DNA from 3 places in the Cryobacterium sp. CG_9.6 genome. Region 1 is predicted to be linked to each of the others. Evidence: predicted binding sites of a transcription regulator. Region 1 holds the regulator's gene; each other region holds the start of a gene.

Region 1 (5,733 bases):
CGTCAAGGCGGCGATTCTGGCACCCAAGGACTATGTGGGCGTCATCATGGAACTCTGCCAGAGCCGCCGCGGCACGCTTCTCGGCATGGACTACCTCGGTGAGGATCGGGTGGAGATTCGCTACACCATGCCCCTCGGTGAGATCGTGTTCGACTTCTTCGACAATCTGAAGAGTCGCACCGCCGGTTACGGTTCCCTGGACTACGAGCCCACCGGCTCGCAGGAAGCCGACCTGGTGAAGGTTGACATTCTGCTGCAGGGCGAGCAGGTTGACGCGTTCAGCGCCATTGTGCACCGCGACAAGGCCTACGACTACGGCGTGCTCATGACCGGTCGCCTGCGTAAGCTCATTCCGCGCCAGCAGTTCGACGTGCCCATTCAGGCCGCGATCGGTGCTCGCATCATTGCGCGCGAGTCGATCAGCGCCATTCGCAAGGATGTGCTCGCCAAGTGCTACGGCGGTGACATCTCCCGTAAGCGCAAGCTGCTCGAAAAGCAGAAAGAGGGCAAGAAGCGCATGAAGATGGTGGGTCGCGTCGAGGTGCCCCAGGAAGCCTTTATCGCCGCTCTGTCGGGCGACGAACCCCCCAAGAAAGAGAAGAAGTAGCCGGATGCGACGTTCCACGTTCACCGATGCCGCCGTGACCTATGGGGCCATCGGTGGTACGCTCGCGCCCGATCTCATGCAGTACCCACCCAAAGGGCACCGCCCACTGGAACGCAGTGTGCGGCTCGGCAGCGGTGACGAGCGCTTCCACGTGGCATCGAAGCTCCTCATGACCTGGGGCGTGCAGCGCGGTAGTGGCATGAGGGTCACCGACCTCGAGAACGGCACGGGAGTGCAGTATGTCCCGGTGGAGTTCGAAGCCGACGGGACGCCAATTCCCGCACGACCGGTGACCGGCGAAGCCGTTTTTGCTGAGGACGGCACGCCGTACATCATGAACGGCATGACCGCGCAACTTGAGGTCCACGTAGGTCCGCTGCGGGTGAAGGCACCCGTACGAGTGGTTTACGTCATTGACGAGGCAAACCGGGTGGGCTTCGCCTACGGAACGATGAAGGGGCATCCGGCCAGCGGTGAAGAGTCCTTCGTGGTGGAAAAGCGGGACGACGATTCCGTCTGGTTCATTTTGCGTGCCTTCTCCCGCCCCAGCACCTGGTACTTCCGTCTCGCGTCGCCGTTCCTCCGTCTCCAGCAAAAACGGTTCACTCGCCGTTATCTCACTTCGCTTCACCCGGTTGGGGCGCTGTAAGCGTATGGCTGGTCCACTTCCGCTCGGCGATCCGGCCCCGGCCGACGGCCTCCTTCCGGCGTCGGCATCCGTTGGCGCGTCAGAGCGCGACTTCGGCGTCTACCTGCACGTGCCCTTCTGCCGCGTGCGCTGCGGCTACTGCGATTTCAACACCTACACGGCAACCGAACTGCGCGGCGTCAAGCAGAGCGACTACGCGAGTCAGGCCGTGCTGGAGGTCGAGTCTGCGGGGCGAATCCTGCGGGAATCTGGTCTGCCGGAGCGAGCCGCGTCCACCGTGTTCTTCGGCGGCGGAACGCCCACCCTGCTGCCTGTCACCGACCTCGCGAAGATGCTTCAGGCCGTGCGCTCCGAGTGGGGTATCGCACCGGGAGCCGAGGTAACCACCGAGGCCAACCCGGACTCCGTCGACGCCGCCTATTTGGAGTCCCTCGCGGCGGCAGGTTTCACCCGAGTGTCGTTTGGCATGCAATCGGCCGTACCGAGTGTGCTCGCCACGCTCGAGCGCACCCATGACCCGGAACGCGTTCCGCTGGTCGTGCGCTGGGCGCGCGACGTGGGCCTTGATGTGAGCCTCGACCTCATCTATGGAACCCCGGGGGAGACCATTGACGATTGGCGCGCGAGCCTCGAACACGCCATTCTTCAGGCTCCCGACCACCTGAGTGCGTACTCGCTCATCGTCGAAGAGGGTACCAAGCTGGCGCGGCAAATTCGTCGCGGTGACATCGTGCCCACCAACGACGACCAGCAGGCCGAGTTCTATGAACTGGCTGACGAGCTTCTGGCCGCAGCCGGCTATCACTGGTACGAGGTGAGCAACTGGGCAACGGATGCCTCCCACGAGTCTCGCCATAATCTGTCGTATTGGCGCAGCCAGGACTGGTGGGGAGTGGGTCCCGGCGCACACAGTCATGTGGGCGGGGTGCGGTGGTGGAATGTGAAGCACCCGGCCGCCTACGCCGAGCGCGTCTTGGGCGGGGTCTCTCCCGCTGTGGGGCGCGAGACGCTCGACGACGCCACGCGGGAACTCGAACGTGTACTTTTGCTCAGTCGCATCCGCACCGGAATTCCGATCGCATCGCTATCCGCAGCGGGACGCCACGAAATCGCCGGCCTCATCGCGGATGAGCTGGTGGACGCCCGGGCTGCTCTGTCGGGGACCCTCGAGCTCACGCTCACCGGCAGACTGTTGGCCGACGCGGTGGTGCGTCGCATCACCGACTGACGGTGGCGGCTAGCTCACAAACTTGAAGGACAGAGGATAGGTGTAGGCCTCACCGCGGTTGGCGGCGAGCCCCGCAATGATGCTGAAGACCACCGAGAGTACCCAGATGGCAACGGCCGTCACGTAACCGATCAGGATGGCCGTGAGAACGAACGACACCAGATAACCGATAGCAGCGGTGATCTGAAAGTTCAGTGCTGCGGCGCTCTGAGCGCGAATGAACGGGCCACGCTCCCGCAAGAGAAGGTATCCCACAAGAGACGGGATCACGTAGAGAAAAATCCCACCCACGTGGATCAGCGTCGCCCACAGCTTTTCGTCTGCCGGGCTGAGCGGTGCGGCGGGGGCTTTGTAGGGGTCAGCGGATGGCGTGGCATCAGACATTCGGTCTCCTGGATCGAGTACCGCGGTGTGGCGCTCTGCCACCGGCACACACAGCGTACCGGCAGTGTCTGGATTCTTACGGTTACTTGATCACTCTCAGGGAAACCGGGTAGCGGTAGCTGCCTCCCTCCTTGACCGCCATATAGCCCATGATCGAAAACACCACGTTCACGATCCAGAGGGCAAACCCGAGGAACGAGATGAGGAAGCCGATGCCGAAGGTGACGAGGGCCAGGAAGGTTCCGACAAAGAACACCGCGAACCAGGCAATCAGGAAGGTGATCTGAAAGTTCAGTGCTTCCTTCGCTTCTACGTTGGTACGTGGACCACGGTCTCGAAAGGTGAGCCAGATGACGAGTGAGGGAAGAATCCACAGGATTCCTCCGAGGTGGGCAAGAGACGCCCATTGAGTATCCGAGGCTTCCGTGAGCGGGACGACGGGGCTGGACGACGGATACGGGGGCTGTGGTTGGGACTGACCCTGACCCTGAGGTGGTTCTGGAGGGGGCTGGGAACTTGAATCGGTCATGATCATGCCTTTCAGAATGAACGGGTGGGGACCGGGTTATACGCATACGGTACTGCGACCCCAGTGTGGGGGCAATGGGCGATGTTGTCCGCAGCGCGTTATGATTAGCACTCAGGCGCTACGAGTGCCAGCAGATGGGTAGACGCGACGAGTTGGGAGGCGTGACGATGGTTTCTGATCGTGGTCTCGATGTCTTGCGCGTCATCGTTCAGGACTATGTGGCCTCTCGCGAGCCCGTGGGGTCGAAGTCCATCGTCGATCGTCACGCCTTCGGTGTGTCGGCCGCAACGATCCGCAATGACATGGCCCTCCTTGAGGAGGAGGAACTCATTGCCGCCCCCCATACGTCGTCGGGGAGAATTCCTACCGACAAGGGATACCGCGTTTTTGTCGACCACCTCGCCGACCTGCGTCCGCTCTCACCCGCTCAACGGCAAGCCATTGAAACGTTCCTCGGCCACTCGGCCGACCTCGATGAGGTTCTTGTTCGCAGTGTTCGGCTGCTGTCGCAGCTGACGCATCAGGTTGCTCTCGTGCAGTACCCCTCGCTGTCCCGCGCGCGGGTGCGGCACATTGAGCTCGTATCCCTCACCGAGACCCGCGTTCTCTCCGTGCTCATCACGGATTCCGGCGCTGTGGAGCAACGGGTGATTGATCTGCCCCGCCCCGTGGACGAGGCTACGCTCGTGCGAGTGCGGTCGCGCGTCATGGCCACCATTGTGGGACTCACCATGACGGAGGCCGCAGCCGCCCTGACCGCCCAGCCCCCCTTGCAGCCGCCGGAGGATCAAGAGTTCTCCGTCATCGTCGATCTGATCACGCTCACGCTCAGTCAGCAGGTGGCCGCAAACGGCCAGACCAAACTGGTCATGGCCGGAACCGCCAATCTGGTGCGCACCGAGGAAGACTTCTCGGGGAGCATCTACCCCGTGCTCGAAGCGATCGAGGAGCAGGTTGTTCTGCTCCGACTCTTTAGCGAGATGGCTACAGATCAGCACGGGGTATCGGTGAGCATCGGGCGGGAGAACGCCCCCTTTGGGCTCGCCGAAACCTCCGTGCTCACGAGTGGGTACTCCTCGAATGGCAACCTGGCCAGATTGGGTGTGCTCGGGCCCACCCGCATGGATTACTCCAACAACATGGCTGCTGTTCGAGCCGTGGCCCGCTATCTTTCCCGCCTCCTCGGCGAGAACTAGTTTCAGACTTCTCCATCATTCACCAGACAAACAGACCAATAGACAACAGATCAACAAGGAGAGCCACCTTTGGCTGACCACTACGAAGTCCTCGGTGTGAGCCGCGATGCGACCACCGACGAAATCAAGAAGGCGTATCGACGCCTCGCACGACAGTTGCACCCGGACGTGAACCCCGGCGCTGAGGCGTCGGAAACATTCAAGAGCGTGACGCACGCCTACGATGTTTTGAGCGATTCCGCCCAGCGGCAAAAGTATGATCGCGGCGGACAGGGGGGTGGCGCTGAAGGCCAGAACTTCGGTAACTTCGGCGATATCTTTGAAACCTTCTTTGGGGGAGGTGGCGGGTCAACGCGCGGCCCGCGGTCTCGTCGTGAACGTGGCCAGGATGCTCTCATTCGCGTGGAACTCGACCTTGCCGAGGTGATCTTTGGAACGCATCGCGATCTCGAGGTTGACACGGCTATTCTCTGCGATACGTGTAAGGGATCGTGCTGCCAGCCTGGCACCGCCCCGGTCACGTGCGACATCTGTCGCGGCACCGGCAGCATTCAGCGCGCCGTGCGTTCGCTGCTCGGCAATGTCATGACCAGCAGCCCCTGCGGATCCTGCCGTGGCTACGGCACGATCATCGCCACGCCGTGCACCACCTGCTCCGGTCAGGGCCGTGTTCGTGCTCGGCGCACCGTGCCGGTCGATGTTCCGGCCGGTGTCGACACGGGCCTGCGCCTGCAGATGCCCGGCAGCGGTGAGATCGGCCCGGCCGGCGGCCCCAACGGCGACCTGTACCTGGAAATGAAGGTGCGCCACCATGACGTCTTCAGCCGCGACGGTGACGACCTGCTGTGCTCCCTCGAGGTCGCCATGACGGGGGCCATTCTCGGCACGACCGTCAAGCTGAAAGCGCTCGACGGGGACGTGGACGTTGAGCTTCGGCCCGGCGTGCAGAGCTCCGAGATTCTCACGATTAAAGACCGTGGTGTGACGAAGCTTCGTGGCAGCGGCCGTGGAGACCTGAAAATTGGTATCCAGGTTGTGACTCCGACTCGGCTTGATCACAAGGAGCGCGACCTGATTGAACAGTTCGCCGCTCGTCATTCCGCACCGGCACCGTCGCTGAGCCAGTACCAGCAGGGTTTG
Region 2 (5,733 bases), 870 kb from region 1:
GAGGCCGTCGTGGACATTCTGCTCACCAAGGCCGTGGCGGCGTGCGTGGCCTACGACGTGCCTCGTCTGTTGCTCGGGGGTGGCGTGATCGCCAACCGGCGTTTGCGCGAGGTCGCCACCGAACGAACGGATGCCGCGGGCATCGTGCTGCGCATCCCGCCCCTCTCGCTGTGCACCGACAACGGCGCCATGATCGCGGCGCTCGGAGCCCAGCTCATCATGGCCGGACACGAACCGTCATCGCTGGATTTCGGGGCGGATTCCACGCTTCCGGTGAGCGAAATCCAAGCATAAATGGCGTCTCACCGAGCTAAATTCTGCAGAGCGCGATATTCTGGGACAGCTTCTACGTGTCTTTTTTCTGAGGAGGTCTCACATGTCTGATCCCACCAACAGCGTTCCCCCGGCCAACCCGCTGGGTTCGCCAGCGGCGCCCGTCAGTGCGCAGCCCGTACCCGGGTATGCCCCGCCGCGTCCGGTCTCCGGTCAGCCGGCAGGGCCCGGCCCCGACACCTTCAATGTGCTGGCGATCGTGTCGTTTGTCAGTGCCTTTGTGGTCTCGCTCGCGGCCATTATCTGCGGCCACATTGCGCTGTCGCAGATCAAGAAGACCGGGGAGAAGGGGCGTGGCCTTGCGATCGCCGGCTTGGTGCTCGGCTATGTCGGATTAATCGGTGGCATCATCGCGGGCATCATCCTCACACTGTCCTTCCTGGCTCTGGCGTCGAACCCGGAGATGCGCCCGCCGGGCTTGTAGTCATCCGGCTGCCGCAGCACCCGCACCATCAGCTCCCGCACCAAGTGAAAAGGAACCAACGCCATGAGTGACCCCACGACCCCGCAGGTCCCCGACGTTCCCCAGTTGCCCGAGGTGCCTCAGGTCCCCGACGTGCCCCAAGTCCCCGAGGTGCCGCCCGTCGCGCCACCTGCTGCCGCCTACGGAGCGCCGGCCACTCCTTATCAGTCACAGCCATACGCGGGGGCGGCCCTGAAGAAGTCGCCGATACTGAGCATCCTGGCTCTGATCGCTGGTGTCATCGGCGTGATCGGTTCGCCCATCGCCATCATTCCCTTTGTTGGCGGATTCCTCGGGCTACTGTTCCCGGTGGCCGGAATCGTGTTGGGCTTCCTCGGCAAGAAGCGAGAGACCGCAGCGAAAGGCTTCTGGCTCACCGGAATCATCACCGGTTTCATTGGTGTGGGGCTCATGATTGTGAGTTTTGTGCTGTGGGGGCTGCTCTTTTCCCTCGGCAGCGCGTACGACTACGACAACTTTTGATTCACGCACGAGGCACCACGGAGGACTGCAATGAACGGAGCTCACCGCGACGCTGACGCGGTCGACGACGATTACCGGGTTGACCACACGCGCAGGCCGGCACCGTCCGGCGGTGAACTCGCGTGGGAATCCACGATGACCGCGCCCACGGAGTGGGTGCCCTACGTCTTCACCGACGCGGAAGTGCACACGCACACCACCCGTCGACGGCTCTCCCTCACGTCGCTGGTGTGTGGGCTCGTGGGTCTGCTGCTCGGAATCATCGGCGTCTGGGGCATCTTCGTCTCGGTGGCCGCCATCATTCTGGCCCTGATCGCGCGCACTCTGGAGTACCGCGCCAAGGTGCTGTGGATGAGCGGTCTTGTGGCCGGTGTTGTGGGTACCGTGCTCGCCGTCGGCTGGTTTCTCTACGTCACCCAGGTGGTTCTGGCCTGACCTAGGCAAACAGGTCTAGCGCACGCGCTCCACGAGCAGCGCAACACGGTGGCCGGCGGCGCGGGTAAGAATGAGGGTGGCCGATTCCGGTCCCTTGAGCTTCAGGCGGGTGCGCAGCGTGGCCGGGTCCACGTCCACACCGCGTTTCTTGATCTCCAGCGTGCCGATGCGTCGCTCCTGCAACGCCAGCCGGAGCTTCTTCTCGTCCACCGGGAGCGCCTCCAGCACGCGAAACGCGCTCGCAAACGGTGTGTGCACCAGCGTTGGGGCCGTGAGGTACGCAATTCCCTCGCTCAGCATCTCCGCCCCCAGCGTGCGAGCCAGATCGCCGATCAACCGAGCTCGAATGACGGCGCCGTCCGGCTCGTAGACATAGTTGCCGAGTTCGCCCACCGGGGCATCATCACTGTCCGCCGTTGCGGTCATTTCCACGGCTCCCGTGGCGGTGAGGAGCAGGGCCGACCGACGGATGCCGTCGCGAGCGAGAGCGCCGAACCAGAGGCCCATCTCCACGAGTTGGCCCTCCACCGACACCCACTGCGCCTCGGCTTCCACCGGGATGAGATCGCGATCGTGACCCGGCCCGAGTTTCACGCCCACGGGCATCCGTGTGGCTAGGCCAAAGGCCCAGTCCAGGGAGGGGGAGTAGTCCTCGGGGCGGGTGATGCGGGAGGTGTTGGTGTGGCCACCAGTGCGGCGGGCCGGGTCGAGCCAGGCGGCGTCAAAATCGTCGAGAGAGACCTCTTCGGCGGGGGAGTGCTGCACGCTCGCTTGCGGGAACGGAGCCAGGTTGTAGCTGGCCACGGTGGCGGTAACCTCGTCGGCATCAACGGCCGTCACGTCGAGATCGATTGCGGCCATGGCCATGGCGTCGCCGCCGATACCGCAGCCGAGGTCCACGATGCGGGGTGCCCGGCCGAGACCCGGGCGCAGGGCGGCAAACCGGCCGGCGTGCAGGGCCGCGACGCGCAGGCGAGTGGCCTGCTCAAGCCCGGCCTCGGTGAAGAGCATGCGGCTGGCAAACTCGCCAAACTTGGCACCGGCCTTCGCGCGCAACCGGGACTGACTGAGTGCTGCCGCCACGAGACCCGGTGCATGGCCCGCCTTGCGCAGCTCGCTCACCACACGCACGACGTCGATGGTGTCATAGGGCGGAAGGGAGTCCAGCAGGCGTAATCCTTCGGGCGAAAGCAGCTCGACGAGCTCGGTGCGTTCCATTGAATAAACCTATCAATTGCGCTCGGGTCTGGCACTCACGTTGCGTGAGTGCCAGAAGCGCCCTAAGCTCGATTTAGCACTCTCGTTGTGAGTCTGCTAACCCAATCTTCGTAAAGAAAGAGGTCAACCGTGTCGGTCTCCATCAAGCCGCTCGAGGATCGCATCGTCATCAAGCAGGTCGACGCAGAGCAGACGACCGCGTCAGGTCTCGTTATTCCTGACACCGCCAAAGAAAAGCCCCAGGAGGGCGAAGTTGTTGCTGTCGGCCCCGGCCGCATCGACGACAAGGGCAACCGCGTCCCCCTTGACATCGCCGTCGGCGACAAGGTGCTCTACTCCAAGTACGGCGGAACCGAGGTCAAGTTCGGTGGCGACGACCTGCTCGTTCTGTCGGCTCGCGACGTTCTCGCGGTCGTTGTTCGCTAGGTAGCTTTTCGCGCGTGCTCCACCAGTACAACGAACTCCCGAATGGCCTCGCCGTTCGGGAGTTTTCTGTACCCCGTGTGTGTTGCACTTCATATTGCACACTTGCGACTGGCTTGACGGCGCTGTAGACAGGACATTGTTATGACGGATGCTGCACCCACCCCCACGCTGTCGGCTCCCGCCGTCGCCCCGGGCCGATCCGAAAACAGTCGCGGACTGCTCTACGGGTTTCTTGCCTACGGTCTCTGGGGAGTTCTTCCCCTCTACTTTCTGCTGCTGGCCCCCACCGGTGCCGTCGAGGTCGTGGCGTGGCGGGTGCTGTTCTCGCTGGTCTTCTGCCTGCTCCTGATCACCTTCACTCGCAAGTGGGGCGCGCTGCGGCACGTGCTCGGTCAGCGCCGGGTCATGCTCACCATGGGCTTGGCCGGCCTGCTCATCTTTGTGAACTGGCAGACCTACGTGTTCGCCGCGATGACCGGTCACGTGGTGGAAGCAGCGCTCGGCTACTTCATTAACCCGATCGTCACCGTGCTGCTGGGAGTGTTGGTGCTGCGTGAACGGCTGCGGCGCATCCAGTGGATTGCTCTAGCCATCACCGTCGTTGCCGTGATCGTTCTCACGGTGGGCTACGGCACACTGCCGTGGATATCGCTGGTTTTGGCCTTCTCCTTCGGGTTCTATGGCCTCATGAAGAAGCGGGTGGGCACCAGCGTTGACGCCGTCACCGGGCTCACGCTGGAGACGGCCTGGCTTGCACCCGTTGCCATCATTCAACTCGTGGTGGTGGCCAGCCTGTCGGGCCTCACGTTCGGTACGGTATCCACGATTCACACACTGGGGCTGCTCGCGGCTGGTGTGGTGACGGCCGTTCCGCTTTTGCTGTTTGCTGCCGCGGCGCGTCGTCTCCCACTGACTGTGCTCGGGCTTATTCAATTTGCGGCACCCGTGCTGCAGTTTCTGGTGGGTGTCTTCATTTTGAACGAGCCGATGCCCGCGGAGCGCTGGGTGGGGTTCGCCCTCGTGTGGGTGGCGCTGATCATCCTCACGATTGACATGGTTGCCGCGGGCAGGGTTGCACGGCGAGCGTCCCTCGAACCGGTCTGATCCCCCAGTACGCTCGGGGAAGATGTCTAGAGAGGACTTCGATGCCCCGCGCCGTCTTTTTTGCTGCCCTCGTGGCCGCAGTGATTGTCACCGCACTCGCCGGTTGTTCCGCGCCCGAACCGGTGATGCCGTCTGCAACCGCCACGCCCGCGGCCACGGTGCCCACCGGTGACGGTCTGCTGCGTATCGGTACGCTCTTTCCGCTGACCGGTGATCAGTCCGAAAGTGGCGCGGCTCAGGTGGCCGGCGCCGAGGTGGCAGCGCGTGAAATCGACGCGCAGGGTGGGGTTTTGGGCCAACCGATTCAACTGATCCATCGCAATTCCGCCGGGGATGAGGCCGCAGCCCTCGAAAGCCTCGCCGGCCGGGCAGTGGACGCGGTTCTCTGGAACGCGCAGACAGCGGCGCGGGCCGAGCTCGGGGCATCCGTTGCTCCGGCAGCCCTGTTGTCGTTGAACGACCTGGTCAACGGTGGCACACCGCTGGCCGTGAACGAGGACTTCGCCCAGCGGCTGAAGACGGCCGATCCGGGGCTCCGTGACACGGCTGGAGCGGCCGAAGCCTACGACGCCGTGATCGCCACGGCTCTGGCAGCCGTCGTCACCGGTGACGACGGTGCTGCGTCCTTGGAATCCGGCTGGGTCGCCGTGCTGCAGGGGCCGGCGGTGTGCACCTCGTGGGGGGAATGCCTGCTCGCGCTGCAGGAGGGGCAAACAATCGAATATCAGGGCCTCACGGGCAGTCAATCGTAACGATTTGGTCGCTTTACGCAGTTGTAACACGTAATTCATGGAACAAGTCTCCCGGACTGTTTATGGTGTCATAACGGCAGTCACCCGTCTGCCATCAGTACTTCTTTCACATACCCTTACTCCCAAGGAGCAACATGAGTGTTTTCGCGAAGGCACCAGCCTCACGCTCACTTCGTGCCGTATTTACTGGAATTGCCATGGTTGGTGTGAGCGCTTTGATGCTCACTGGATGCGCCTCGGGTGCGAGCACCACTCCCACCGATACGGCGACCACCGCTGAGAGCGGTGACGCCAAGACCGTTGAGGCTGGCACCCGTGACCTCACCCTCAAGATCGGTACCTTGCTTCCACAGAGTGGTGGCCTCGCTTTCCTCGGCCCGCCCGAAGAAGCCGGTGTGCAGCTGGCCGTGAACGACATCAACGACTCCGACCTCGGCATCACCGTTGAGGTCATCAAGCGTGACTCCGGCGACACCACGACGGACACCGCCACCACATCGGTGACCGACCTGCTCTCGC
Region 3 (5,733 bases), 730 kb from region 1:
ACGTGCATGTGTGCGGGCAAAATGATCGCAGGTTCTGCGGCAGGCCCGGTACGGCCAATGGGCAGTTGCCGACGCAATTACAGCACCAAGGAGTAACACATGGCGAACGGAACCGTGAAGTGGTTCAACGCTGAAAAGGGCTTCGGCTTCATCACTGTCGACGGTGGAGGACAAGACGTTTTCGTCCACTACTCTGCCATCGACATGAGCGGATACAAGGTACTCGAAGAGGGCCAGCAGGTTATCTTCGAGGTCGGCGCCGGGGCAAAAGGGCCTCAAGCCGAGTCGGTTCGTCCGGCCTGAAGATCCAATTTTAAGGCACACCCCCTTCTAACGCCGCCCGCTGCAACGGGCGGCGTTAGTGTGTCGAGGTGAACACAACAAAAACTTGGGTTGCCCATCCGCGTCGATTCGTGCACATTGTTGCGGTGATTGTTCCGGCACTGCTCCTGACTGCCTGCACGGGCGCAGCCCCAGTGGCCACTTCCAGCCCCACGGCGGGGGGCTGGGAGTCAACGTATGCAGAGCCAGCCCCGGTTGTGCTTGCTCCCCTGCGAGGAACAGAGGTGGCGGCTGGAGCGCTGACGAACCCGTCCTTGGCCGCCAAGATCGATAACCACGAAGCGGCGCGACCCCAGATCGGTCTCGACCGAACCGACATCGTGTTTGAAGAACTGGTTGAGGGTGGCCTCACCCGGTACGTGGCCGTGTGGCACTCTGACGTTCCAGAAGAGATTGGCCCGGTGCGATCCATCCGTCCAATGGACCCCGACATCATGTCGCCGTTCGGGGGGATTGCCGCCTATTCGGGTGGAGCGCAGAGCTTTCTCGATCTGATCCGGGCCGCACCTGTTTTTAACGTGAGCTTCGACGAGGACACGACAGGCCTTTTTTCGCGCATCAGCAGCAAGTCTGCACCGCACAACGTTGTGCTGAAGGCGAGTGAACTCGTCAGTCGTCACATGGATCTGCCGGCACCCGCCCAACAATTTGCTTATGCGCCATCCATGGCGGCGTCATCGGCAATGGTGGACGGCACCCCTATCAGCGCCATCAACACGCGCTTTTCCACTGTGCGGTGGCCGAGCTGGAGTTGGGACGCGACCGCTCAGTCGTACCTTCGGTCCCAAGAGGGCGGTGCCGACCTCGACAGCAACGGTGCACAGCTGAAATCCACCAACGTGGTCACAATGCGCGTGGCGATTGACACGAAGTACGGCGCTGTGCCCAAAACCACCATGATCGGCTCAGGGGAGGCCTCCGTGTCAACGGGGGGCCAGACGATCAGTGCCACGTGGGTGAAAGACTCGCAGACCGATCCGATTCGCCTCGTGGACGCCAACGGTGCCACCATTCGCCTAGCGCCGGGAAACACCTGGATCGAGCTTGTGCCCACTGGCCAAGGGTCCGTCGAGCTTGTGCCGTGAGCTGAGCCCACGTCACCGGGTGTTCGCTTGCACTCTCGACCCTAGAGTGCCAGAATCGACTTAGCACTCTGCGGTTTTGAGTGCTAACCCATCATCGTTTTTGGAACGTCCGGGAGGGACGAGTTACACATATGGCAAAAATCATTGCATTCAATGAAGAGGCCCGTCGTGGGCTTGAGCGCGGCCTGAACATTCTCGCCGACACCGTCAAGGTCACCCTCGGCCCGCGCGGCCGTAACGTTGTTCTGGAGAAGAAGTGGGGCGCACCCACGATCACCAACGACGGTGTCTCCATCGCCAAGGAGATCGAGCTCGACGACCCGTACGAGAAGATCGGTGCGGAGCTCGTCAAAGAGGTCGCCAAGAAGACTGACGACGTAGCCGGCGACGGTACCACCACGGCAACCGTGCTCGCTCAGGCACTCGTCCGCGAAGGCCTGCGTAACGTCGCAGCCGGCGCCGACCCGATCAGCCTCAAGCGCGGTATCGAGAAGGCTACCGCCGCCGTTATCGCCGAGCTCATCGCCAACGCAAAAGAGGTCGAGACCAAGGAAGAGATCGCGGCAACCGCTTCCATCTCTGCTGGCGACGCCGAGATCGGCGCCATCATCGCCGAGGCGATCGACAAGGTCGGTAAGGAAGGTGTTGTCACCGTTGAGGAGTCGAACACGTTCGGCACCGAGCTCGAGCTCACCGAGGGCATGCGTTTTGACAAGGGCTTCCTGTCCGCGTACTTCGTGACCGATCCCGACCGTCAGGAAGCGGTCTTCGAAGACCCCTACATCCTGATCGTCAACTCCAAGGTCTCGAACATCAAGGACCTGCTCCCCATCGTGGACAAGGTCATCCAGACCGGCAAGCAGCTCCTCATCATTGCCGAGGACGTCGACGGCGAGGCTCTGGCCACGCTCGTTGTGAACAAGATCCGTGGCATCTTCAAGTCGGTCGCCGTCAAGGCCCCCGGCTTCGGAGACCGTCGCAAGGCCCAGCTTCAGGACATCGCCATCCTCACCGGTGGACAGGTCATCTCTGAAGAGGTCGGCCTCAAGCTCGAGAACGTTACGCTCGACCTGCTTGGTAACGCCCGTAAGGTCGTCATCACCAAGGACGAGACCACGATCGTTGAGGGTGCCGGAGACGTCGAGGCAATTGCCGGACGCGTTCAGCAGATCCGCAACGAGATCGAGAACACCGACAGCGACTACGACCGCGAGAAGCTCCAGGAGCGCCTGGCGAAGCTTGCTGGTGGAGTTGCTGTCATCAAGGCCGGCGCCGCAACGGAGGTTGAGCTCAAGGAGCGCAAGCACCGCATCGAGGACGCCGTTCGTAACGCGAAGGCAGCCGTCGAAGAGGGCATCGTCGCCGGTGGTGGCGTTGCGCTCATCCAGGCCGGCAAGACCGCCTTCGAGAGCAAGGCCGTTCTTGACCTCCTCGGCGACGAGGCAACGGGTGCGAACATCGTGCGCGTCGCCATCGACGCACCGCTCAAGCAGATTGCCCTCAACGCCGGCATGGAGCCTGGCGTTGTCGCCGACAAGGTACGCAACCTGCCTGTTGGATGGGGCCTCAACGCCGCCACCGGCGAATACGTTGACATGCTTGCTGCCGGAATCAATGACCCGGTGAAGGTCACCCGCTCCGCGCTGCTCAACGCAGCGTCGATCGCGGGCCTGTTCCTCACCACCGAGGCCGTTGTCGCCGACAAGCCCGAGAAGAACTCGGCTCCGGCCGGCGACCCCTCAGGTGGCATGGACTTCTAAGTCCGCCGCAACAGCACTCTAAATGGGCGCCTCCCTTCCGGAGGCGCCCATTTTTTTGTGCCTGCCCGCATGCCCCGTGCAGCCCTGCCCGCCGAGCGTTTAGTGAGCTGGAGCGCCTGAAGTGATCGCGCGGTAGCGAGCCGAGGGGCGACCGGCGGTCGTGTAGTCAAGGGATCGAACTGCTCGCTGAGTGAGCACGAGATGTTCGAGGTAGCGCCGGGTGCTCACCCGCGAGATCCCGGCAATCCCACCCAGATCACTCGCCGTGGAGTCGGGAGCGGTGTTCAGCGCGGCTGCCACAGCGTCGAGGGTCTCCAGGCTCAGCCCCTTCGGCAACGACGCTGTACGACGGATGCTGCCGGTCATGATCGAATCAATCGAGCTTTGTTCAAGCCCCGCGCCCGGAGCCGTGACAGCCAGAAGGCTGCGGTCGGTGACGATCTCGTCGAGTCGCACACGCAGGTCGGCGGCGCTGAACGGCTTCACGAGGTAATGCCTTACCCCGGCGACCCGCGCTCGGCGCACGCTGTCGGCATCCCGAGCCGCGGTGACGGCAATGAACTCGGGCTGCTGGTGGGACCGTGAGCGGATGTCGCGGAGCACGTCCAGCCCGGAGAGCCCCGGCAGGTAAAAGTCGAGAAGGACGAGATCTGGGGTGTGATCGAGAATCGCCCGCACGGCGCCCGGCCCGCTGTGGGCTGTCGCGACGACCTGAAAGGCCGGGTGCGACTCGACGAACTTGACGTGCAAATCCACGACCGCAGTATCGTCGTCCACGATCACGGTGCGGAGGCGCCGGGCGCCACCCCCGGATTGCACCACACCTGTGGGCGGAGGCTCGGTCATCACCGTGATCCCTTCGCACAGGAGTCGATGCTAGCCAGGGGCAGGCGCACGGTAAAGACGGCCCCGCCGAGACTGCCACGGCCGGCCGAGACTTCACCATTATGACGATGGGCTACGCGGCGAACCAGGGCCAAGCCGATGCCCCGACGGTGAAGTCGTTGACTCGCGTCGTCTGGTCCCGGTGCCGTTTTCGAGCTGACCCCCTCGATAAAGAGTGTTGGCAACAGGTGGGGTGCAATGCCGGGGCCGTTATCCTCCACCGCCACCACCAGCTCCTCGTTGTTTGTGGCCAGAGTGAGCACGATGCGATCGCCGGCAGAACAAGCTTCCAGGGCGTTATCCACGAGGTTGCCGATGACCGTGACGAGGTCCCCCGAGAAGGAGGCGGCATCCACCGTACTGAAATTGCTCAGTTCAGCCGTTTCCAACCGAATACCCAGTTCGCGGGCTTGACTGGATTTGACCATCAGGAGTGCGCCGAGTTCTGGGTTGTTCATGACGGTGTCGGTGCCACGCAGGCCGAGCGGTCCGCCTCGGCCGACCCGCTCGATGAATGAGCGTGCCTCCACGACACTGCCCAACTCCAGCAGGCCCGAGACCACGTGCAGGGTGTTGGCAAACTCGTGCGCCTGCGCGCGGAGGCCATCGGTGAGCGACTGGGCGCCATCCATTTGACGCAGCAGCGAGTGCAACTCCGTGTGGTCGCGAATGAGAAGCGCAGCGCCCACGGTGTGGCCGTCAAGTTCGAGGCTGGCACTGCGCGCCACCAGAATCCGCTCACCCGCCAGCACCAGCTGCCCCTCGGGCTCGCCGCGCTCGAGAACGGCGAGGAGGGAGGGGCTCAACGCTTCTCGTGCGGGCAACCCGGCGAGCAGGACGCCGTCGAGGCCGAGGAGGGACACCGCCGCATCGTTGGCCAGGGTGATCTTGCCCGCCGCATCGACGTTGATGATGCCCTCGCTCAGCCCATGCAGCATGGTGTCGCGCGATTCAACAAGCGAGGCGATGTCGCGCGGCTCCAGTCGATAAATGCGGCGGCGGATGATCGACGTGACCCAGGCCGAACCGAACAGTCCCAGTATTACCGAGCCGCCGAGGGCCATGAGCAGCCAATTAAGCTCGCCCACAAACTCGTCGTGCAGGGCCGATTCGAGGATACCCACCGAAACTGTGCCCATGACGGCACCGTCAGCGCTGAAAACGGGTACCTTCACCCGCCAGGACTCACCGAGTGTGCCGGTCTGGGTGCCCACCCACATCTCACCCGACAATGGAACGGAGGGGTCCGTGGAGACGAGAGCCCCCACCAAACGTGCGTTGGGATGGGAATAGCGGATGCCGTTCACATCCGTCACCACCACGTAGGTCACATTCGACGCCACCCGGATGACCTCGGCAATCGGCTGGATCTCCTCGGCGGGATTCGTCAGCTCAAAGGCCGCGAGTATGGTCGGCAGCCGAGCCACGGACTGGGCTACACCCACCATGCGATCAAGGTAGGAATCGCGCAGGTGACGTTCCTGCAGTGCGCCCGCCACTAGTCCGGTCCCCACGACGATGGCGCAGATGATCAACGCTTGCAGCAGTAACAGCTGAAGACGCAGCGACATTGACTGGATCACCTCACCATTGTGCCCGATTGCGCTGCAGGCAAGCGACAGGTGAAGCCCGCTGCTGCGGCCAATACTTACTAAAGCCTG

Evidence for each region. Region 1 encodes HrcA, which represses chaperone genes, less so after heat shock. Its sites were predicted from a motif close to TTNGCACTCGNNNNNNNCGAGTGCNAA; they were not measured.
Region 2: the regulator HrcA is predicted to act here: its motif matches at 2,961-2,987, upstream of groES (co-chaperone GroES).
Region 3: the regulator HrcA is predicted to act here: its motif matches at 1,488-1,514, upstream of groL (chaperonin GroEL).

The regions. Positions count from the first base shown of each region.
Region 1 is NZ_JARXUZ010000001.1:2,071,976-2,077,708, reverse strand. It holds gene lepA (translation elongation factor 4) at 1-607, shown strand, start outside; gene H4V99_RS09560 (DUF1990 domain-containing protein) at 612-1,256, shown strand; gene hemW (radical SAM family heme chaperone HemW) at 1,261-2,484, shown strand; gene H4V99_RS09550 (DUF4870 domain-containing protein) at 2,494-2,868, opposite strand; gene H4V99_RS09545 (DUF4870 domain-containing protein) at 2,951-3,397, opposite strand; gene hrcA (heat-inducible transcriptional repressor HrcA) at 3,565-4,593, shown strand; gene dnaJ (molecular chaperone DnaJ) at 4,663-5,733, shown strand, end outside.
Region 2 is NZ_JARXUZ010000001.1:2,938,700-2,944,432, reverse strand. It holds gene tsaD (tRNA (adenosine(37)-N6)-threonylcarbamoyltransferase complex transferase subunit TsaD) at 1-294, shown strand, start outside; gene H4V99_RS13520 (DUF4190 domain-containing protein) at 377-757, shown strand; gene H4V99_RS13515 (DUF4190 domain-containing protein) at 821-1,279, shown strand; gene H4V99_RS13510 (hypothetical protein) at 1,310-1,714, shown strand; gene H4V99_RS13505 (class I SAM-dependent methyltransferase) at 1,730-2,932, opposite strand; gene groES (co-chaperone GroES) at 3,062-3,358, shown strand; gene rarD (EamA family transporter RarD) at 3,500-4,462, shown strand; gene H4V99_RS13490 (ABC transporter substrate-binding protein) at 4,504-5,214, shown strand; gene H4V99_RS13485 (ABC transporter substrate-binding protein) at 5,349-5,733, shown strand, end outside.
Region 3 is NZ_JARXUZ010000001.1:2,806,665-2,812,397, reverse strand. It holds gene H4V99_RS12875 (cold-shock protein) at 100-303, shown strand; gene H4V99_RS12870 (DUF3048 domain-containing protein) at 372-1,427, shown strand; gene groL (chaperonin GroEL) at 1,559-3,187, shown strand; gene H4V99_RS12860 (response regulator) at 3,287-4,033, opposite strand; gene H4V99_RS12855 (sensor histidine kinase) at 4,033-5,655, opposite strand.